3 regions of the Planococcus sp. TJ-307 genome follow, and region 2 is predicted to be linked to each of the others. Evidence: riboswitches for the same ligand, from Rfam matches in the RefSeq annotation. Region 2 holds a riboswitch; each other region holds the start of a gene.
What was found. Region 2 has a riboswitch for S-adenosylmethionine ahead of metK (methionine adenosyltransferase). Riboswitches for the same ligand answer to the same signal wherever they lie in the genome.

Region 1: it holds a riboswitch for S-adenosylmethionine, as region 2 does, so the genes downstream of both, mtnW (2,3-diketo-5-methylthiopentyl-1-phosphate enolase) here and metK (methionine adenosyltransferase) in region 2, are expected to answer to the same signal.
Region 3: it holds a riboswitch for S-adenosylmethionine, as region 2 does, so the genes downstream of both, AC4EHK_RS16840 (methionine ABC transporter ATP-binding protein) here and metK (methionine adenosyltransferase) in region 2, are expected to answer to the same signal.

The regions. Positions count from the first base shown of each region.
Region 1 covers NZ_JBZDOJ010000001.1:118,313-125,939, forward strand. The annotation lists gene AC4EHK_RS00510 (methylthioribulose 1-phosphate dehydratase) at 1-379, opposite strand, end outside; gene AC4EHK_RS00515 (2-hydroxy-3-keto-5-methylthiopentenyl-1-phosphate phosphatase) at 376-1,041, opposite strand; gene mtnW (2,3-diketo-5-methylthiopentyl-1-phosphate enolase) at 1,047-2,261, opposite strand; SAM riboswitch class I at 2,337-2,446, opposite strand; SAM riboswitch class I at 2,718-2,871, shown strand; gene mtnK (S-methyl-5-thioribose kinase) at 2,948-4,138, shown strand; gene mtnA (S-methyl-5-thioribose-1-phosphate isomerase) at 4,135-5,196, shown strand; gene AC4EHK_RS00535 (sugar ABC transporter substrate-binding protein) at 5,193-6,275, shown strand; gene AC4EHK_RS00540 (sugar ABC transporter ATP-binding protein) at 6,340-7,627, shown strand, end outside.
Region 2 covers NZ_JBZDOJ010000002.1:1,024,616-1,032,242, reverse strand. The annotation lists gene AC4EHK_RS11515 (metal ABC transporter solute-binding protein, Zn/Mn family) at 1-522, opposite strand, end outside; gene yidD (membrane protein insertion efficiency factor YidD) at 610-840, opposite strand; gene AC4EHK_RS11505 (Dps family protein) at 950-1,396, shown strand; gene ytkD (RNA deprotection pyrophosphohydrolase) at 1,463-1,921, shown strand; gene AC4EHK_RS11495 (alpha/beta hydrolase family protein) at 1,902-2,681, shown strand; gene pckA (phosphoenolpyruvate carboxykinase (ATP)) at 2,735-4,324, opposite strand; SAM riboswitch class I at 4,645-4,757, shown strand; gene metK (methionine adenosyltransferase) at 4,960-6,168, shown strand; gene AC4EHK_RS11480 (gamma carbonic anhydrase) at 6,231-6,740, opposite strand; gene AC4EHK_RS11475 (alpha/beta hydrolase) at 6,836-7,627, shown strand, end outside.
Region 3 covers NZ_JBZDOJ010000005.1:162,416-170,042, forward strand. The annotation lists gene AC4EHK_RS16820 (arsenate reductase family protein) at 1-55, shown strand, start outside; gene gcvH (glycine cleavage system protein GcvH) at 134-514, shown strand; gene AC4EHK_RS16830 (toprim domain-containing protein) at 710-1,048, shown strand; gene AC4EHK_RS16835 (thioredoxin family protein) at 1,054-1,380, shown strand; SAM riboswitch class I at 1,415-1,519, shown strand; gene AC4EHK_RS16840 (methionine ABC transporter ATP-binding protein) at 1,608-2,633, shown strand; gene AC4EHK_RS16845 (methionine ABC transporter permease) at 2,626-3,294, shown strand; gene AC4EHK_RS16850 (MetQ/NlpA family ABC transporter substrate-binding protein) at 3,345-4,160, shown strand; gene AC4EHK_RS16855 (dicarboxylate/amino acid:cation symporter) at 4,316-5,488, shown strand; gene AC4EHK_RS16860 (hypothetical protein) at 5,589-6,119, shown strand; gene AC4EHK_RS16865 (YuzK family famiily protein) at 6,376-6,531, shown strand; gene sufC (Fe-S cluster assembly ATPase SufC) at 6,797-7,579, shown strand; gene sufD (Fe-S cluster assembly protein SufD) at 7,598-7,627, shown strand, end outside.

The DNA.
Region 1 (7,627 bases), on a different contig from region 2:
AAGCTTTGATCAATTCCTGGCCCTGAAAATCAATTTTTCCGGCGTCGCCGTACAATTCAGAAATGACATTATTGGCGACCGTATGGACATGGAGGCTGCACCCGGCGCTGGTCTTTCCATAAATTGTACAATGCAATAAGGTTTCAGCAGATGGTTTCAACGTTGTTTCAACAGCGGGCTGACCATTGGCATCGACAAGCAGAAAATCTTCATCTGTACGTTTTTTCTTGTCTTTGCCGCTCGCGGTTACCAGAAACTCGAGCGGTTCGTCCGCCACTTTGATGGCAAGATTGCCGCTGGTCCCCATAAACCAATCGCGCACGGCCAGTTCGTCTTTGACATCCGCCAATTCCCGCCACTTTTCATGCAAAAGGGTCATGACTTCACCCCTATATATTCATCAACAATCGCAATAACTTCGTGGAACGTTTCGAACGGTTCGTAATTGATGCCCGCTTCTTGGCATTTTTCAGCCAGCAAATCCCGAGCAATGACGAAATCCGCTTCTTTTGCAGCTTCCCAGTCACTGATGGAGTCTCCAATGACGATGCTTTTCGTGTCTTTGTCCAAAAGATCCCGGATGACAGATGGTTTGCAGCATCCGCAGCCCTGGCTTGTGCAGGCATCGTCGCAGCCATGCGGAAATTCCAGTTTGATAAGATCACCTGAAAAGTCAGCGCTGTTGCAGTAGATGTCATCAAAAGGTCCGAAAGGTTCAAGTAGCGGATGGACAAAGAAATCAATGCCACCGCTAACAATATACAAAGGCAAATTCTGCTTTTTCGAATAGGCGACAAAGTCGCTGAATCCTTCGCGTATTTCCGCCTGCTCCAAAACATAGGAAATAATTTCGTCTTTTTCCGAAACCGGGAGCAGAGAAAACATTTTCGCAACACCCTCGCGTATTGAGATGGATTGATCGAGAATCTGATCTTTGACCGGCACCCATCCTGATGGATCAAATTTTTCCATGATGGCAATAATATTGTCATTAGCTGTAATCGTACCGTCAAAATCACAAAAAATAATCGGTTTGTTCACTGTTTTCACCCCCATAGTTCAAGTGCTGTCTGCAATTCTTTATGCTGTTTGCCGGCATTCTGCAAGGTTTCTCCCTGCAGCACGGCGTCAATGGCTTGCCTGAATGCCTGTCCGCCGCCAGCTGCTCCAGCGGGATGTCCGTGAACGCCGCCGCCGGCATTGATGACGCTGTCGATTCCGTAATCCGCCATCAGCAAAGGCACAAGACCCGGATGAATTCCGGCGGATGGCACTGGAAAGCTGCGTTTTAGCGGGCTGTCCCGTGTCAGTTCTTTGCCGAGTGCCAGGGCTGCCGTTTTTTCCAGTGCAACACTGCCGTAAGGTGAAGGAAACAGCGAAAAATCAGCGCCGACATATCGGATCAGTTTTCCAAGGGCCAGCGGTGTCGCAAGGCCATAGAAGGCAGAAGAAGTGAAGGCACCGCTAAAAGCGGGATGCGCCATAAGCGGCAAGGCGATATCATCATCTTCAGCAAGCTCCTGCAAGACATCCAACCCATACGCATGAACGTTGAACAACAAGGCATCTGCTCCAAGTTCGCGTGCTCTCCGTGCTTTTCCTCGCAGTTCGGAAGTTCTCCCTGACAGGTTCACCGCATAAAGCGTTCGGTGTCCCGTTTCTTCATAGACATCATCAAGCACTCGTTTACCCGTGGTAATGCGGCTTTCAAAAGGAGTTAGTGGGTTATCAAATAGTATTTCATCATCTTTGACCAGATCCACGCCGCCTAATGCCTGCTGACGCAATTGAGCGGACAGGAAATCCAGGTCACGGCCGATGACGCCTTTAAAAATACTCATGAGAAGCGGCCGTCCTCCAACGCCAAGAGTGTCGCGAATTTCTTCGATGCCAAAGCGCGGTCCAGGAAAGTGGCTAAGCAGGTCGTGGCTAAACTCCAGATCCAATAGCTTTACTTCGCCATCCAACGACAATTTGCCGAAAACAGTAGTCAAAATGGCAGGCAGGTCAGCCGAAAAATTCACGCTTGGGTAGGCAATTTCAAGCTCTGCTTTTATTAAATCCGGTTTTAGCGGGTGGCGTTCTTGTTCAAATTCTTCGATGGACACGACATTTCCTTTATGGTGTTTCAGTTGTTCCTGTTCAAGCAGCGGCAAGTCAGTCCAAGAACCGATGGTTAGTCCCAAAGCGATGCCGTCCGCTTTTTTTTCGAACGAACCCGGTTTTCCGTAGACTTGATATGTAGCAGTCAAAACGCTCATGTATTCCACACTCCCATGCAAATTTTAAAAAATAAAAACCTCTTCAAATAAGAAGAGGTTAAGGGCGTTAACAACTTCTTATTTCTCAGCCACCGGTTCTGGCTGCAAGAATTAGCACCGTGTCCATCAATGGACCGGTTGCCGGGTATCATAGGGCTTGTCCCTCCACCTGCTCTAAATAAGAAAGATATGAAATTGGGTAAATATGATTTATTAAGTCAGACTATCGGTTTTTATCAATTGATATTCCACAAACCCGCTTCGTACGCGGAAAGCGTCTGCCTGAAACGATTTCTTCAACTATAAGATTAATAAAGTAATTCTGATTATTTCATGTGCGCAGAAATCTGTCAACTCCGTTATCATAAAATTGTTTTTATTGGAAAAATGGATTGACAGTTAATTCTGAATCGTGATAGGATTCTTTTCATAACTTAAATTAAATAACACGTAGTACTCTTATCAAGAGCTGGCAGAGGGATATTGGCCCGATGACGCCCAGCAACCGACCGTAATACCTTCGTGAGAAGGGGCGCTTTATGCGCCAGGATGAAAATCCTGCAAGGCACGGTGCTAATTCCATCAGAAATTTATTTCTGAAAGATAAGAGGCATGGAATCTCTTATTCTGGCCTCTTTCTTTTATGAAAGAGGCTTTTTATATTGCACATGAAAGGAAGATTTACAATGACACTTACGGTTCCCGCTACTTATAAAGCCTTAACGGAAGAAACAGCGATTGCGCTGGCAAAAACGGTTCATACATTTGACCCTGCTGCCCAATTGACTTGCCGGGAAATCGGCGACGGCAACTTGAATTATGTTTTCCAAATCGAAGATCCAAATACAGGAAAGCGGCTGATCATCAAACAGGCATTGCCATACGCTAAGATTATCGGCGAAAGCTGGCCGTTGACGTTAAAGCGCGCGACGATTGAAGCGAATGTCCTCAGAAAGCACGGAGAATTTGTCCCGTCACTCGTGCCAACAGTCTTTGCAACAGATGAAGAGTTGGCCATTACGGTGATGGAAGATTTGTCTCATCTGGAGATTGCGCGGGAAGGGTTGATCCACGGACGGAATTTTCCGAGATTGTCGCAGGACATCGGTGAATACTTGGCACTGACTTTATTCCACACATCGGATTACGGCTTGCATCCTTTTGAAAAAAAGCGTTTGGCTGCGGAGTTTTCCAATCCCGAATTATGCAAGATTACGGAAGATCTCATTTTTACAGATCCATTTTTTGATCTCGATACCAACGATTACGAACCGCAGCTTCAATCAGCGGCAGAAGCGATCTGGAGCAACCGGAAGCTTCAGCTCGAAGTAGCGAAATTAAAGAAAAGCTTTTTGACTGAATCGGAAGCTCTGCTGCATGGCGACCTACACACCGGCAGTATTTTTGCCAGCCAGACGGAAACGAAGGTGATCGACCCCGAATTCGGTTTTTACGGTCCGATTGGATTTGATGTTGGTTTGTTCCTGGCGAACTTAGTTTTCCAGTCGGTCACACGCGAAGATGAGAATCGCCAAGTGATGGTAGAAGATATCAGAAAGACCTGGGATGTCTTCGCTTCTTCATTCACCGAGCTATGGAAAAAACATAGTGTGGAATCGTTCAAGGAGACAGAGGGCTACCTGGAGCATGTGCTTGAGAAAGTGCTGACAGATGCAGCCGGTTTTGCAGGATGCGAATTAATTCGCCGAACCATCGGCTTGGCACATGTGAAAGATCTGGACAGCATCGAAGACGCAGGTAAGCGAATCGCCTTCAAGAAGCAAGCATTGCAGACTGGCCAGGTTTTGATTTTACAGCGCAAGGAAATCACATCGATCAACGATGTACTGCAAATTCTTGAGGAGGCCCGTACATGAGCATCCCCTTATCCATCAAATGGGACGGCCAGCAGCTGACCATTTTAGATCAGCAAAAACTGCCGCATGCCATTGAATATGTGACGCTTGAAACCGTCGAAGACGTTTACGATGCGATTCTTGCATTAAAGGTTCGCGGCGCACCCGCCATCGGCATCACTGCAGCTTATGGACTGGCTAACGGCGCCAAGCGGCACGATACGGATTCGTTGGAAGCTTTTCAGCAATACGTTGAAAAAGATGCCGCATACTTGAATTCTTCCAGACCGACCGCAGTCAATCTTGGCTGGGCGCTTAGCCGACTGAAAGATAAGCTTCGAGAAGCAGAGAACGTACCACAAGCCAAACTGCTGCTTCAGGCGGAAGCAGTCCAGATCCACAAGGAAGATGAAGAGTCGTGCCGCAGCATTGGCGAGCATGCACTGGTGTTGCTGCAAGAGCAAACGCGGGTAATGACTATTTGCAACGCCGGTTCGATTGCTACGGCCAAATACGGCACCGCACTAGCGCCATTTCATCTTGGCAGCGAGCGGGGCCGCGAGTTTGAAGTGTTCGCCTGTGAAACCCGGCCGATTTACCAGGGCGCGCGCCTGACGGTATGGGAGCTGCAGCAATCTGGTGTCGATGTTACATTGATCACCGATAGCATGGCCGCGCACACCATCAAAGCAAAAGGGGTGGAAGCCATCATCGTCGGTGCGGACCGCATTGCAGCGAATGGCGATACGGCCAATAAAATTGGAACTTACAATTTGGCCTTACTGGCTGCCGCCTTCAGCATTCCGTTTTACGTGGCAGCACCGGCTTCAACTTTCGATCTGTCGATAGAAGACGGAAGCGCGATTCCCATTGAAGAGCGCAACCCGGAAGAGATTACCCATATGAACGGACAACCGGTAGCGCCGCTTGGCACAAAAGTATTTAACCCGGCTTTTGATGTAACACCGGGACACTTGATTACCGCCATCATTACTGAAAAAGGCATTATCCAATCCGATTATCAAAAAAACATCCCTGATTTGCTCGGTGCATCTGCAGGAAAAGGAGAAAGAACATGAAAAAACAATCCATCTGGCTGCTAGCCGCATTATTATTTATCAGTATGTTTTTGGCCGCATGCCAACCGCAAGGGGAGGTCAGCGAAGAAGAAACTTCTTCAGACACTGAAGGCGAAGCCTCTGATCATCCGCTTGCCGGCAAGGAAATTGCATTGATCATGCAAATCAACTTGGGTACATTTTCTGCTCAGTACATTGCGGGAGTAGAAGAGCAAGTTGAAAGTTTCGGTGGGAAAGCGACCGTTTTCACTTCAGAAGGCGATTTGGCGAAAATGGCATCTAACTTGGATGCAGCGATTAATCAAGGCGTCGACGGCATTTTGATTGACCATGGAACAAAAGAAGCGCTGAACCAAGGAGTTGAAAAAGCGCTGGAAGCTGGAATTCCGGTAGTGGCGTTTGATACGGGCATTGATGTGGAAGGCGTTGTTTCTTTAGAGCAGGGCGACCAGCAGATGGCGGAAATGACATTGGAAAAACTGGCCGAAGATAATGGCGGTGAAGCTAATATTGTCAAAATTTGGACAGCTGGCTTTGCACCAATGGAAAGACGCCAGATTGCTTACGAGAAATTCATGACGGACAATCCGGGCATCCAGGAAGTTACAGCATTTGGAGCTGCTACTGACAACACGGCATTGGATACACAATCACAGATGGAAGCTGTTTTGAAGCAATACCCGAACGAAGGAGAGATTACAGCGGTCTGGGCTTCTTGGGATGAGTTTGCAAAAGGTGCTGTCCGTGCCATTGAACAGGCAGGGCGTACCGATATCAAGGTCTACGGCATTGACATGAGCGATGAAGATTTGCAATTGATGCAAAAAGATGGCAGCCCGTGGGTAGCTTCTGCAGCTGTCGATCCAGCAGATATTGGACGCATTCAAGTGCGTTACCTGTACCAGCTATTAAATGATGAGCAGCCGGAAGAAAAAGTAGTCTTGGAGCCGGTGTTTATTGAGACGGAGAACTTGCCTGAAGAAACGGTGACAACAGATGAGTTGAGTGAATTTGTAGAAGGCTGGGGAGCAAGCGACCAAGGTTATACAGATGACCTGCGCGAATTGGAAGGCCAATAATCTTTACCAGTTCGAGCTGTCCTGAAATATGGGGACAGCTCTTTTATCAGAAAGGGGCATTTCTATGGTAGAACCGTTGCTTTCGATGAATGCTATCGGAAAGAAATTCGGTGCAGTTACGGCGCTTCAAGGAGCAGAGTTTCAATTGAAAAAAGGCGAAGTCCATGCCATTCTCGGTGTTAACGGTGCAGGAAAAAGTACCTTAATCAAAATTTTGTCAGGCGTCTATCAACAGGATGAAGGATCGATTTATCTGGACGGTGCAGCCATTCGGCTAGAATCACCGAAAGCCGCCAAGCAGCAAGGGATCTATTGTGTTTACCAGGAAGTGGATACCGCCATTGTGTCCGAGTTGACCGTGGCGGAAAATATTCTCCTGGATACCTTTGCAGAAAAAGGAAAGCTGTTTGTTTCCAAGCAGAAAATCAATGAACAGGCTCGCTCGGTGCTGCATGAGCTGCAGGCAGAAAACATCAATGTTCAACAGAAAGCGGCACTCCTAACCTTGGCAGAAAAGCAGATGATACTGATTGCCAGAGCATTGGTTCATTCGGCAAAAATTATTATTTTCGATGAACCAACAGCACCGCTATCGATTCATGAATCGGAAAAGTTGTATACGGTGATTGCAAAACTAAAAGCACAAGGTGTCGGCTGTGTTTTCATTTCGCATCGCCTGCCTGAAGTATTTGAAATCAGCGACCGGATCACCGTCATGCGCGAAGGGACGCTTGTCCAAACTTACGATACGGCTCAGGCCGATCAGGACGGGGTCATCGAAGCGATGCTCGGTGCGGCGCTCAGCCATGAATTGGAGCCGCGTGCGCATGACATCGGAACCGGCTTGCTAGAAGTTGCTAATTTATCGGATGGCCAAAAGCTTAAAGACCTGTCGCTGACAGTAGCAGCAGGAGAAGTGGTGGGCGTTGTCGGGCTGGTAGGTGCGGGAAAAACGGAGCTGGCAAAAGCGCTGTTTGGCGGAACGCCTTTAACATCCGGAACAATTAAGCTTGCCGGGAAAAACGCTCTAATCAAACATCCAGCAGACGCCATCAAAGCAGGAATGGCGTTGATTCCTGAGGAGCGGCGAAAAGAAGGGTTGTTTGTTCAGGAATCACTGGAAGCCAACGCATCATTTCCTAACTTGAAAAAATTCTCTAAGCGCCTATTGATGGACCGGAAAGCCGAAAAGCGTTTTGCCAATGAAATCATTGAGCGGCTGCGCATCAAAACCGGCAGTACAGAAACACCGCTTGTTCATTTAAGTGGAGGAAATCAGCAGAAAGTGGCTATTGGCAAATGGATCTCACTCAATTCCTCCCTGTATTTGTTTGATGAGCCGACCAAAGGTG
Region 2 (7,627 bases):
GTGTGCTTCATCATCATGCGCTTCGTCACTATGAGCTTCTTCATCGTGTGCGTCTTCACTGTGAGCTTCTTCGTCATGCGCTTCGTCACTGTTAGCCTCTTCATCGTGTGCTTCTTCGTCATGAGCTTCATCACTATGGCCTAAAGCTGCTTCCAGTTCTTCGTCTGAAATAGCGTCAGCAGTCGCGACAAATTCAACATTTTCGTTCTGCAAAGTGTCTTGGGCGCTGTCAATAAATCCTTCCAGGCCAAGTCCAATAGAGAACATCAAGTCTGCATCTGCCAGCCCGATCATTTCTTGCTGTGTCGGCTCGAAGGTGTGTTCATTTGAACCTGCCGGATAAATTGATTGCACATTCACCAAGTCGCCAGCAATGCGTTCTGTAAAATAAGTGAGGGGATAGACTGTTGTATAGACTTCGAGCTTTTCAGGGTTTTCATCCACACTCTGAGCTTCTTCACTTGTATCTCCACAAGCGGCTAATAATAGTGGCAAGGTTGCCAGTAATAGGATCTTTTTCATGTTCTACCTCCAAAATGTAATCGTTACGTTTTAATGACTAGTTGAATATTACAGGATGATTCCAAAAAACACAAGAAAAACCACCAATTATTTTTTTGGTGGCCATTCTTCCGGGACAAAATCGATTCCGCCTTTGTGGAAAGGGTGACAGCTTAAGATGCGTTTGGCTGCCAAATATCCACCTTTTAAGGCGCCATGTTTTTCTACAGCCTCAATGCCATAATGCGAACACGTTGGATAGAAGCGGCAGCTTGGGGGCGACAGAGGAGAGATAAACCGCTGATAAAAGCGAAAAGTCTTCAGTAGCATTGTCTTCATAGTTCTTCAGCTCTTTTCGGATAGATTACATCGTATGTTTATTGTAGGGGGATTAGAGGTAATAATAAAGTATAAGTACTTATCAAAACTAATTGGAGTGTGATTGGAAATGTCTACAGAATTAAACCAAGAATTAAACGTACAAGTGGCGACATGGTCAGTTGCCTACACAAAATTACATAATTTTCATTGGTATGTAAAAGGGCCTTCGTTCTTTACATTGCATGTGAAATTCGAGGAATTGTATAACGAAGCAACTCTTCATATGGACGAAATCGCGGAGCGTTTGCTGGCACTGGGTGGGAAACCTGTGGCTACAATGAAAGAGCAGCTCAAGCTGTCCGTAATTGAAGAGGCTAATAGCAAAGAGTCAGCTGAAGATATGGTCGATACAGTGGTTAGTGACTACGACAAAATCATGAAATCATTGAAAAAAGGCATGGAGTTGGCAGCGGCAGATGGGGATGACATGACAGAAGACATGTTTAATGCCATCCATCAGAACCTTGAAAAACATTCATGGATGTTATCAGCATTCCTTGGCGAAAAGAAGTAAAATAGAAGTATACAAGCGTACACTGAAAGTTAGTGTACGTTTTTCTTATGGCATCGAGGTGGAAAAATGCAGTATCAGGATCTAAATGGTTATCAATGTGAACTATCATTTGAAAAAAATAGCTTTTCTTTAGAAAGCAGGCATGTACTGGTCATTTGCCAATACGAGGGCAAGTGGGTGCTGACCCAACATAACGAGCGGGGCCTGGAGTTTCCAGGAGGGAAAGTAGAAGCTGGGGAACGTTTACAAGGAGCTGCAAAACGGGAAGTATACGAAGAGACCGGCGCTCAAGTAAAAGAGCTGGAATGGTTTGCAGAGTATGTGGTGCATTCGGCGAAACCATTCTGCAAGACTGTTTTTATAGCTGAAGTTGAAAAAGTGGATAAAATTCCGCTACTTGAAACAAAAGGAATTGTTTTAATGGGAGAATTAAAGCTGGACGATGAGTTCAGTTTTCTAATGAAAGATGCTGGAATGAGGACAATTATAGAGAAGGTGAAGCAGCTTGGAAAATGGGAAGATTAAATCAAAAAAACACTTTCCTTCACCAAATCCCAATGTACGCTTAACGGAAATTGTTTATTGGTCAGAAGGATTGAAGGTCAAAGGAATGCTTGCAGAACCAAAAGAACCGGGAAACTATAGCGGCATTTTGTATTTACGAGGCGGCATCCAGTCGATTGGAATGGTTCGCCCTGCGCGTATTGCCCAGTTCGCTGCACAAGGCTTTGTGGTATTTGCTCCGTACTATAGAGGCAATCGAGGCGGCGAAGGCCGAGACGAATTTGCCGGTGCGGATCGTTGGGATGCCGTTCACGCTGTGGATGTCTTAAAAAAATACAGCAACGGGTACGTGCACTTGCTGGCATTTTCCCGCGGCGGCATTATGGCGTTATGGACCGCCGTTTTGCGTTCGGACATTACCTCGCTTGTCACATGGGCCGGAGTTACAGATACGGTGTTGACCTATAAAGAGCGGCCAGACATGCGGCGCATGATGAAACGGCTTTACGGCGGCACACCCAATACGGCGCTTGCCGCATACGAAGAACGCAATCCGTTGATGCGGATTGAAGAAAGCTGTGCGCCCATGCTCATTATCCATGGCCTTCAGGATGAAAACGTCTATCCTGCCCAAGCCTATCTGCTAGAAGAAACTCTAGCGCTCAACAATCAGCCATACGAAACTTGGTATTTCAAAGATTATACGCATTTCTTTCCACCGGCTGCCAATCGCAAAACAGTTCGGGCAATTTGCCAATGGATGAGAGATAAAGAGCAATAGGAAAGTAAAAAAAGCCCGTTCGGATTTTACTCCGAACGGGCTTTAAGGGATGCTTATTTTTGAAGTGGTCCGCCAAGTGTTGTGATTTCAGGTGCGACAGTACCGAACTTCTGGAAGTTTTCCTGGAATTTTTGTGCCAATTCCACAGCTTTTGAATCGTATGCTTCTTTATCTGCCCAAGCATGGCGTGGGTTTAACACATCGGCTGGTACGCCAGGTACTTGTACTGGAATTTCAAGGCCGAAGATAGCTTCTTTTTCAGTCGGCACATCATTCAATTCGCCTTTGATGGCAGCGCGAACCATTGTCCGAGTGTAAGAAAGCTTCATGCGGCTGCCGACTCCATAGACTCCACCCGTCCAGCCGGTGTTGACAAGAAAGACTTGAACATCGTGCTCATCAATTTTGCTGCCGAGCATTTCAGCGTATACCGTTGCGTGCAGCGGCAAGAATGGCGAACCAAAGCAAGTTGAGAACGTTGCTTCAGGTATAGTGATGCCACGCTCTGTACCAGCTAATTTTGATGTGTAGCCACTAAGGAAATGATACATAGCCTGTTCTTTTGTCAGCTTGCTGATTGGAGGCAATACGCCGAAAGCGTCTGCAGTCAAGAAAACAATCGTTTTTGGGTGACCCGCAACTGAAGGATCTACAATATTGTCAATTGCCTGCATTGGGTAGGCGGCACGTGTGTTTTCAGTTAATGAACCGTCGTCATAATCCGGGATGCGTGTATCCGGATCAACAACCACATTTTCCAAAACCGAACCGAAACGGATCGCGTCGTAGATTTGCGGTTCGTTTTCACGCGACAGGTTGATGGTTTTTGCATAGCAGCCGCCTTCGATGTTGAAGACGCCATTATCAGACCAGCCATGCTCGTCATCACCGATCAGCTTGCGGTCTCCATCTGCTGACAAGGTCGTTTTGCCGGTACCGGACAAGCCGAAAAATAAAGTTACATCGCCATCTTGTCCTACGTTTGCTGAACAGTGCATTGGAAGAATGCCTCTTTCTGGCAACAAGTAGTTCATAATAGAAAAGATCGATTTTTTCATTTCGCCGGCGTATTCAGTTCCACCGATTAAAATGATGCGCTGTTCCATGGAGACGATGATGAATGTTTCTGAAGCCGTACCGTCAACTGCAGGGTCTGCCATGAATGTAGGGGCATAAACCACCGTGAATTCAGCTTCATGCGCTTGCAGCTCTTCAGCTGACGGACGGATGAACAGTTGGTGGGCAAACAAGTTGTGCCACGCGTATTCATTGATGGTTTGAATTGGCACACGTGATTCGTGGTCCGCTCCGGCAAATCCTTTGAAAACGAAAAGAGCATCTTTTTCTTTTAAGTGCTTAATCACCTTAGCGTATAATTTTTCAAACACTTCGCTAGAAATTGGACGGTTCACATTGCCCCAGTCGACTTTGTCTTTAGAGCTTTCTTCTTCCACCATGTATTTGTCTTTCGGTGAGCGGCCCGTGTATTTTCCTGTCTCCGCTTTTACAGCGCCTTCCCGAGTCAATACGGCTTCCCCGCGAGATGTTGCTGCTTCCACTAGTTGTGGCACTGATAATTGAACATGTACATTTTGGCCAGTTAAAAGATCCTTTAAATCATTTGCAAAGTTCACTGAAGTCATATATATGTACCTTCCTTTTCTGTTATTCCCATGGCGATGGGGAGGATGTATATTCGTTCATTAGTATAACACATTAGGTTTATTAGTCTATACTAATCCCCTTCGGAAATCAAAAATTATTGGATAGACTCTATATGAGGCAGGAATCTGCAAGTAAATAAACTGTACAAGACATACAAATGGGTTTGCCTATATAACGAGTTGTAGAGAGCGGGAGGAATGAGCGGAACGAGCAGCAGGCAATTTACTATCTCATTTTAATTCGAAAAAATCATTGACATCCCAGTACTATTTCCGTATGATGAAAAATTGAACGGATACTCTTATTCCGAGCTGGTGGAGGGGACAGGCCCTATGAAACCCGGCAACCTGCTGCATACGCAGTGATGGTGCCAAACCTGAAGCAAGGCGCACAGGCCTTGGATGATAAGAGTGAAAGGTGCTTATGATGATTCTCCTTTCCTCATGATGAATGAGTGAAGGGATTTTTTTATGGAATGCCCTTAATCCTCGTGTGAAAGGCCACAAACGGCTTGAAGTTCAATCTGGATTTTGTCTGGAACGGACTTGACATGGGAAACGAGTACCGTATCAATTTCGAGAGCAATCTCGCAGGATATAAGGAGGAACATTTTTTGAAAAACCGTCGATTATTTACATCAGAATCAGTAACAGAAGGACATCCGGATAAAATTTGTGACCAAATCTCAGATGCTATTTTGGATGCAATCTTGACCGAAGATCCAAACGCACGTGTTGCATGCGAGACCACTGTAACGACAGGGCTGGTTTTAGTAGCCGGAGAAATTACCACTTCTACTTATGTGGACATTCCGAAAGTCGTTAGACAAACGGTAAGAGAAATTGGATACACACGAGCTAAATACGGTTTCGATTCAGAAACAAGTGCAGTGCTAACAGCAATCGATGAGCAATCACCGGATATCGCTGCTGGAGTCAATGTGGCGCTTGAGTCACGCGAAGGCCAAATGACTGATAAAGAATTGGATGATATCGGAGCAGGCGACCAAGGGTTGATGTTCGGGTATGCCAACAACGAAACAGAAGAATTGATGCCATTGCCGATTTCATTGGCACATAAATTGGCGCGCCGTTTGGCTGAAGTGCGCAAAGAAGAAATTCTTCCCTACTTGCGTCCCGATGGCAAAACACAGGTAACTGTTGAGTACGACGAAAATAATAAGCCGCTTCGTGTGGACACAATTGTTATCTCGACGCAGCATCACCCAGAAGTAACACTTGAGCAAATTCAACGCAACATCAAAGAGTACGTCATCAAAGAAGTCGTTCCGGCAAAATGGATTGACGAAGAGACCAAATACTTCATTAACCCAACGGGGCGCTTTGTTATTGGCGGACCTCAGGGAGATGCAGGCTTAACTGGCCGCAAAATCATCGTAGATACTTACGGTGGCTATGCTCGCCACGGCGGCGGTGCATTTTCCGGTAAAGACGCAACAAAAGTTGACCGTTCAGCAGCTTATGCTGCACGTTATGTAGCGAAAAACATTGTAGCGGCTGGTCTGGCAGATAAATGTGAAGTGCAATTGGCATATGCAATCGGTGTAGCACATCCAGTATCGATCGCTTTTGATACATTTGGCACCGGCATTGTGGACGAAGACAAATTGGATGATTTGGTACGCGCGAACTTTGATTTGCGTCCTGCTGGAATCATCAAAATGCTTGATCTTCGCCGCCCAATCTACAAGCAGACAGCAGCTTACGGACATTTTGGCCGTACAGATGTTGATCTTCCTTGGGAGCGTACGGACAAAGCAGCACTTTTGAAAGAACAAGCTGGCGTTGAAGCTGGTATCTAAAACTGTATAAAAATAAAGGACGATCCGGCATCCCTGCCGGATCGTCCTTTTTTGTGCTAGCCCTATTGAAGAGACTTGTAGTAAGCGCCTTTTTCAGCGTATTCGCGGACAATTCGTTCCATGTCCACTTTGTCGTCTTCGCGCAGTTCACGGACAACTTTTGCTGGGCGTCCGAGAGCGAGCATGCCTGGTGGAATGATTTTTCCGGGGGGCACGAGGCTGCCGGCACCAATAAATGCGCCTTCTCCAACTTCTGCTCCGTCTAAAATAATCGAACCCATCCCAACTAATGCTCTTTTTCGAATGGTGCAGCTGTGCAAGGTCACTTGATGGCCAATCGTTACCTCGTCTTCTAGCACCAATGGTTTGCCAGGACTTTGGTGCAGCATGCAAAGATCTTGGATATTCACTTTATTGCCAATAACAGTGGGGGATACGTCACCGCGAATCACAGTATTAAACCAAACTGATGAATCGGCGCCAATCGTCACATCACCAGAAATGGTGGTGTAGTCTGCGATGAAAACGGATGGATCGATTTGGGGGAATTTGTCTTTAAATGGATAAATCATGGCAAAGCTCCTTTAAAAAAGATAAGATATTCTATATCGTAACAAATCAAATCAAAACGTCAAATTGGAGCTTGGAATGGAAAGGAAGTTGGACTATGTGGAAATGGCAGGCTGAAGGAACGGCTAAGGCAACAGTTGTGCTGATCCATAGTGCATATGAGCAGCATTTGCGCTATGCATGGCAAATTGAAAAATGGCGAGCGGCAGGATTCGATGTTTATATGGCAGACTTGCCGGGTCATGGCAAAAATGCTGGAGCCGACAAGGTTCACCGCGAATCGTTTGATGTCTACGAACAGGCGGTACATGATATGCTGAAGCTATCATCGGAAAATGATCTGCCGGTGTTTGTCATTGCCCACGGCCTCGGTGCCACCATCACAATGAATGTTCTTGGCAATCGTAAATTTAACGTGGCGGGAGCTATTTTTACATCTCCTTGGCTGCAGTTAAAAAAGTTGCCGCCAAAAGCACCCAATTCATTTCCAGGTGTTGCTCAGCTGACAGGACGCAGAAAAATGGACCACGAGATTGCATTGCGTGACCTGACAAGAAGCCAATTCAGCCTCGAACAGGGAGCTGAAAACAACTTGTATCATACTGTTGTAACTGCAGCCTGGTTTAAAGAATTGCAGAGCTATATGAAAGAAACCGCAGCAGCTGTTGAGGTGTATCCACAGATTCCAACTTATCTGCACACAGCAGAACGGGACGCAATCACCGAAAAGGAAGTTGCGCGACAATGGCTATTAAAACAGCAGCTGACTGAGTTTAGCTACAAAGAATGGAAATACTGTTACCACGACATCTTTCAAGAACCGGAAAAAGAGGAAGTCTTTTTGGCGACGCAAGGATTTATTCATACCGTTTTGCGATCGGTCGGGTAC
Region 3 (7,627 bases), on a different contig from region 2:
CAAACAGGTGACACTGGGCTTTAAAGAAGAGGACTACCGGACGAGCTGGTTATAAAGGCTGCGTCATCTTGTGTTTCACGGCTGTTTATGTCAAACTGAACATGAATGAACTACATAATTTGGAGGGGTCAAGATGAGCACACCAGCAGAACTTCGTTATTCAAAAGAACACGAATGGGTCAAAATCGAAGATGGCAATGCGCGTATCGGAATTACTCATTTCGCACAGGCTGAATTGGGAGATATCGTTTTTGTTGAGCTTCCGCAAGTTGGCGAAGAACTGAAAAAAGATCAGCCCTTCGGCAGCGTAGAATCTGTTAAAACGGTTTCGGAACTATACGCACCTATCAGCGGAAAAGTAGTTGAGGTCAACTCTGAGCTTGAAGACAGCCCGGAATTCGTCAACGAATCTCCTTACGAGCAAGCTTGGATGGTGGTTATCGAAGCCCCTTCTGAAGAAGAAGTCAACGAACTGATGACTGCAGACCAATACAAAGAAATGACAAACGAGTAAACTTTGGAAAGCGCCTATGCCTAGGCGCTTTTTTGTTTTTTTCTCCCCGAATAGAATTGGAAAAAATGCTGAAACGGCCCAAGGAAAGAAATAGGGTTCTATGGCGTCAAGGTGATATTCTTGAAACTATTGAATTAATTAGTATAGTTGAGTAATAGGACTTTTCTTATTCTATATTCGATGGGGTGAATGTTTATGGGAAAGGTGATTGTGGTGGAGGGAATCAGCGACAAGTCGAGGATTGCGCCGCTCATTGCAGAACCCGTGACGATTCTTTGCACAAATGGTACAGTAAGTGCATCGCGGCTTGAAGAATTATTATTGCCTTACGAAGATCAGGATATTATCATATTGGTGGATGCCGATTCTTCAGGAGAAAAGTTGCGGAAGTTAGTCAAACGTGAATTCCCGGAAGCCCGCCATTTCTATGTGAATCGCAGCTACAAGGAAGTTTCAACGACACCGCTTCGCATTTTGATGGATGTGCTGATTGCAGCGAATGTCCGGGTCAACAAGCTATTGATAGAGGGATGAAGAAGATGAAAGAATGGACACATAAAGAATGGATCAAAGAAAAAAACACAAAACGGACCACTGCGTTTTATTTATATACGCCGATGTGCGGGACTTGCCAGGTCGCTTCAAAGATGTTGACAGTCGTCACAGAACTGCTGCCGGATCTTGAAATCGGCAAAGCCAACTTGAATTATGTCCAAGAAATTGCAGGCTTATACCAAGTGGAAAGTGTGCCGTGCCTGCTAATTACGGAGAATGGCAAAATTGAGGAAAAGATTTATGCTTTCCATTCGGTCCCATATTTATATGATAAGTTGAAATCTGTTGACGAATTTAGCACGTCATGGTAAATTGAGATTCTGATAAAATAATTTCATATCAAAACTCTTATTAAGAGTGGTGGAGGGAAGTGCCCTATGAAGCCCGGCAACCGTCATGAAAATGAAATGGTGCCAAATCACACGAAGCGAAAGCTTTGGAAGATGAGAGATTGGTTTCCGTATAATATACGTTTGCCCTTCTGCTCAGTTCTGCGCGGAAGGGTTTTTTATTTTTAGAATCTAGGGGTGTTCAAGAGATGATTGAGTTAAAAAAAGTAACGAAAAAATTCGATACAGGCAAAGCAGTTCTTACAGCTGTTGACGGAGTCGATTTATCCATTTCCGATGGTGAAATCTTCGGCATTATCGGGTACAGCGGAGCTGGTAAAAGTACGTTGATCCGGTTGTTGAACGGTTTGGAAAAACCAACTTCAGGAACAGTCGAAATTAACGGGCAGACGATCACAGCGATTAAAGGTGGAGAATTGCGCAAGGCCCGCCAAAAAGTCAGCATGATTTTCCAGCATTTCAACTTGTTATGGTCTCGAACAGTAAGAGAGAATATCGAGTTCCCGCTCGAGATTGCCGGAGTGGCAAAAGCACAGCGGGGCAACCGAGTTCAAGAGTTGATCGAACTGGTTGGATTGACTGGCCGTGAAAACGCGTATCCATCGGAACTTTCAGGCGGACAGAAACAGCGCGTCGGCATTGCCCGGGCACTGGCGAATGATCCGGAAGTCTTGTTGTGTGACGAAGCAACATCTGCACTCGATCCAGAAACAACCGATGCCATCCTGGATCTGCTGGTGGACATCAACAAACGATTGGGTTTGACCATTGTGTTAATCACTCATGAAATGCATGTAATCCGCAAGATTTGCCATCGTGTGGCGGTCATGGAAGGCGGCCGGGTGGTTGAACTTGGCGATGTTCTGAATGTTTTCCAATCGCCGAAAGAAGAAATCACGAAACGTTTTGTGGCACAGGTTACCGATTCCGGTGATTCGCACGAAACCATCAAAAATCTTCGGGAATTGTATCCGACAGGCGAGTTGGTAAAATTGGTCTTTGTTGGAGACCAAACTGAACAGCCGATTCTGACAAAGTTGATCCGCAGCCATGCAGTGGAAGTCAACATTGTTCAAGGCAATATCTCGCACACACAGCGCGGGGCATATGGAACGTTGATCCTGCAATTGAAAGGTTCAGCAGCAGAAATTGAAGAAGCACTGGCATTCCTTCGGTTAGAAGATGTCCAAGCGGAGGTGATGCACAATGATTGAATCATTATTCCCGAACGTCGATTGGGACAATATGTGGGAAGCCACTATTGAAACACTTTACATGACGGCATTGTCCACAGTATTTACATTTGTTATTGGATTGGCTCTTGGTATTTTGCTGTTTTTGACAGCGCCAAAGCAATTATGGGCAAACAAAGTCGTCAACTGGCTGACAGGGGCATTCGTGAATATTTTCCGCTCGATTCCCTTTATCATCCTGATTATCTTATTGATTCCGTTTACGTTATTCTTGATGGGCTCTATTCGTGGACCCAACGCTGCATTGCCGGCATTGATCATCGGATCAGCTCCATTTTATGCACGCATGGTGCTGATTGCCTTGAAAGAAATTGATAAAGGGGTCATCGAAGCTGCCCGTTCTATGGGCGCGACAACCGGCACCATCATTTGGAAAGTCCTGTTGCCTGAATCGAAACCGGCTTTAATTTCCGGAATCACGGTGACGGCCATTGCATTAGTCGGTTACACGGCAATGGCTGGCATCATTGGCGCAGGCGGCCTTGGGACTTTGGCTTTCTTGGACGGGTTCCAGCGCAGCCGGGAAGATGTCACGTTAATGGCAACGATCTTAATTTTGATCATCGTCTTCGTTATTCAATTTATAGGTGATTGGGTGACAACTAAGTCAGACAAACGATAGCAGCGGATTTTCCGTACTATATAAAAACACATGAAAAGGGAGAGAGTCAGATGAAGAAATTTGTAGCAGGAACAGCACTAACAGCTTTAGTACTCGCAGGATGCGGAAATGGCGGGGCAAGCGAAGAAGAAGAATCGAGCACATTGCGCGTTGGCGCTTCGAACGTGCCCCACGCTGAAATTTTAGAACAGGCACAACCGATTCTAGAAGAGCAGGGCATTGAACTTGAAATTGAAACATACCAGGATTACATCCTGCCAAATGAAGATTTAGAGTCTGGTGAAATCGACGCCAACTATTTCCAACACATTCCTTACCTAGAGTCGCAAGTAGCGGATCATGGCTACGAATTTGAAAACGCAGGCAGCATTCACATCGAGCCAATCGGTGTTTACTCTCAGGATCACGCTTCACTTGATGAACTGCCTGAAGGTGGAACGATTTTGATGAGCAACTCGGTTGCTGATCACGGCCGCATTCTTTCTATGCTTGAAGCTGAAGGCTTGATTACATTGGCTGAAGGTGTAGAAAAAACAGCTGCTGAAGTAAGCGACGTTGTTGAAAACCCGAAAGATCTTCAATTTGATGCCAACTACGAAGCGGCATTGTTGGTTCAAATGTATGAAGCAGGTGAAGGCGATGCAGTTCTAATCAACTCGAACTATGCAATTGATGCAGGCATTAGCCCAATGGAAGATTCCATTGCACTTGAGTCTTCAGATTCTCCATATGCCAACATTATTGCAGTGCGCGCTGGCGATGAAGAAAACGAAAACATTGAAGCATTAGTGGAAGTGTTAACTTCACAAGAAATTAAAGATTTCATTTTGGAAGAATGGGGCGGCTCAGTCGTACCAGTCGAATAATCCTGTAAAAAAGCATCCTTCAGCGGATGCTTTTTTATTTTGTTTAAATAATAACAATATTTCGCGTTTTCCTATATGGCTGTCATTCTTAAAAGGTCTGTGCTACTTTTGAATAATATAAAATAAGCATTTGTTCATATGAGGAGGACATTTTGATGAAATTCAATTTTAGTTTGCTGCCACGTATTGTCGTGGCAATTGTGTTGGGGGTTCTCATTGGATTGGTTGCGCCAGAATGGATGGTGCGGGTATTCGCAACGTTTACCACGATTTTTGGTAACTTTCTAAACTTTATTGTACCGTTGATTATTCTCGGCTTTATTGCTCCGGGAATTGCAAAATTGGGCAAAGGTTCAGGCAAGCTTTTGGGTGTAGCCACCGGGGTTGCCTATGCATCTACCGTAACAGCGGGGATTTTAGCGTTTTTTGCAGCAACCACGGTTTTGCCCAATGTTATGCGGGAAGGCTCTTTAAGCAGCTTGGAAGATCCGGAGCATGCATTAGCAGCGACATTTATTGCCCTTGATATGCCACCTGTTTTTGGCGTTATGTCAGCATTGATCCTGGCGTTCTTGCTCGGCATCGGCATGGCATCGACAGGAAGCAAGACCATGACCTCATTTTTTGATGAATTCCAAGCAATTATTGAGAAGACGATTTCTTACGTGATTATTCCTTTGTTGCCGTTCCACATCTTTGGTATTTTTGCCAATATGGCCTATGGCGGGGCAGTATTTGAAATCTTATCGTTGTTCGCAATTGTCTTTTTAATGATTTTGATCCTTCACTGGACCATGCTGTTGCTTCAGTATTCATCAGCTGGCGCATTAAAAGGGAAAAATCCTTTTGGAATCTTAAAAACGATGATGCCGGCATATTTCACGGCACTTGGTACGCAGTCTTCTGCAGCAACCATTCCGGTCACTTTGCGCCAATCCCGTAAATCGGGAGTTAATGAACGGGTGGCAGACTTTACCGTTCCTTTGTTTGCAACCATTCATCTATCCGGCAGTACCATCACCCTGGTATCATGTGCGATAGGTGTAGTATTGTTGACAGGCGGAGTCCCGACCTTTGGCGATTTCTTCCCGTTCATTTTAATGCTGGGTGTAACAATGATCGCTGCACCCGGAGTTCCAGGCGGTGCGGTTATGGCAGCGATTGGTTTACTGGAAGTTATGCTTGGGTTTGATGCCACAATGGTTGCCTTGATGATTGCCCTTTACATGGCACAGGACAGCTTCGGTACTGCAGCAAACGTCACGGGTGACGGAGCTTTAGCGCATATTGTCGACCGTTTCACAAATGGCCGGAAAAGTTTGGAATAATTGATTGATTCGACCAATTACAACTATTTCAAAAGGTCTATTCTATTGGTAATTTCTGTGCTACTATAGCAAAGATATTACACAGTAGGGGGAAAACATCATGAAGAAATTATGGGCAATTGGTTTATCAGCAGCAGTTTTATTGACGGCTTGCGGAGAAGAAGAAGCGACGACAACAGAACCGGCAGAAGAAACAGCAGGTGCTGAAACTTCGGAAGGCAACCAAGATGTAAAGCAGGAATTGATGAAATTTTACATGTCCATTCCGAATACGATCAATGCTGTAGATGGTGACTTGAATGCATTCGAAATGAGCCAGGCAGAAGAAACATTGCCAGAAGGCGACGAATTGCAGACCATGAAAGACGCAGCCATCGCTTCTGCTGAAGAAGCAGCTAGTGCAGTAGAAACAATTGAAATTCCTGCAGCATTAGAGGAGCACAAAGAATCGATCGAATCCGCATTTACTGCAATGCATGAATCTTACGAAATGAAAGCGGAAGAATTGACGAAAGATGCATCATTTGAAGCAGCTAACGAAAAATTCCTAGAAGCAGACGATATGTTAAATGAATTGCTTGTTGAGCAAGACTTAGCGGCATCAAGCATTTACAATGAAGTCTCACAATAAATAAAGCGGAGCCCTGGCGAGAAATCGCCAGGGCTTTCAATTTTTACTATACTTTTAAAAGTTTAGTAGAAGCATGCAAAAAGGAAATTTCGATGAAGACAGAATATAAGACAAAAGTTCTGTTTTCAGATTAATTAGACTATTGGAGTGTTTATTTGATATTTTTCGGGGTATACTAATAAAGGTATTCTTAAAACCAACAGATTGAAAGGAATGGTTCATTATCGATTCGCAAGGTATTGAAAAGACGGAGAAAATGGAACAGGCATTCAGAAACGCACATGGTTTCGGAATTGACGAGTATCAAAATGACCCTGACAAAATACTGGAAGTCGAACAGCGCCGTGAGCAGGATTATCAGCTAGGCCAAAAAGTAGCCAGCCAAATCGAACGGCAGATTCACCGAGACTAATCATATAAAAAGCAAACCAGCATCTATAGATGTTGGTTTTTTTATTGATATAAATTCTCAATTAGGCTTCTTTTATTGAAAATAAAAATATATGACAGTTATCATACCGCATTTTAATAAACAAGTGAGAAATCCAGTATTCTGAAATGATTTCCCACAGCTTTGCAGACAGTTTAATGATTTGCCAGTAGGGTGGATATCGGTTAAGATTAGAATGATACTAATTAAGAATGGTTTGCCATTCAACAATTAACTTTATGGAGGTATTTACATGTCAACTTTAGTCATTAAAGATTTACACGTTAAAATCGAAGACAAAGAGATTTTAAAGGGTGTAGACTTAACAATTAATACAGGTGAAATACATGCAATCATGGGGCCTAACGGTACTGGGAAATCTACATTAGCATCAGCTATCATGGGCCATCCTAAATATGAAGTCACTCAAGGTTCTATCACATTGGACGGCGAAGACGTTCTGGAAATGGAAGTTGACGAACGCGCACGCGCTGGCCTTTTCCTTGGCATGCAATACCCAAGCGAAATTTCTGGTGTAACCAATGCTGACTTTATGCGTTCTGCAATGAACGCACGACGTGAAGAAGGCGACGAAATTTCATTGATGAAATTCATCCGCGAATTGGATAAAAAAATGGAAGTTCTGGATATGGAACAAGAAATGGCACAGCGCTATTTGAACGAAGGTTTCTCAGGCGGGGAAAAGAAACGCAATGAAATTCTTCAGTTGATGATGATTCAACCAAAAATCGCCATCTTGGATGAAATTGACTCCGGGTTGGATATTGATGCATTGAAAGTTGTTTCAGAAGGCATCAACCAAATGAGAAGCGAAAACTTTGGCTGCTTGATTATTACTCACTACCAGCGTTTGCTGAACTACATCACACCGGATCATGTACATGTCATGATGCAAGGACGCGTTGTGAAATCAGGCGGGGAAGAACTTTCCCATAAACTTGAATCTGAAGGCTATGACTGGATCAAAGTAGAACTTGGCATTGAAGACGAGACGGTAGGACAAGCATAATTGAAGGGAGAGACTAGCATGACGGTTGAAACAAATTTAAAAATGACC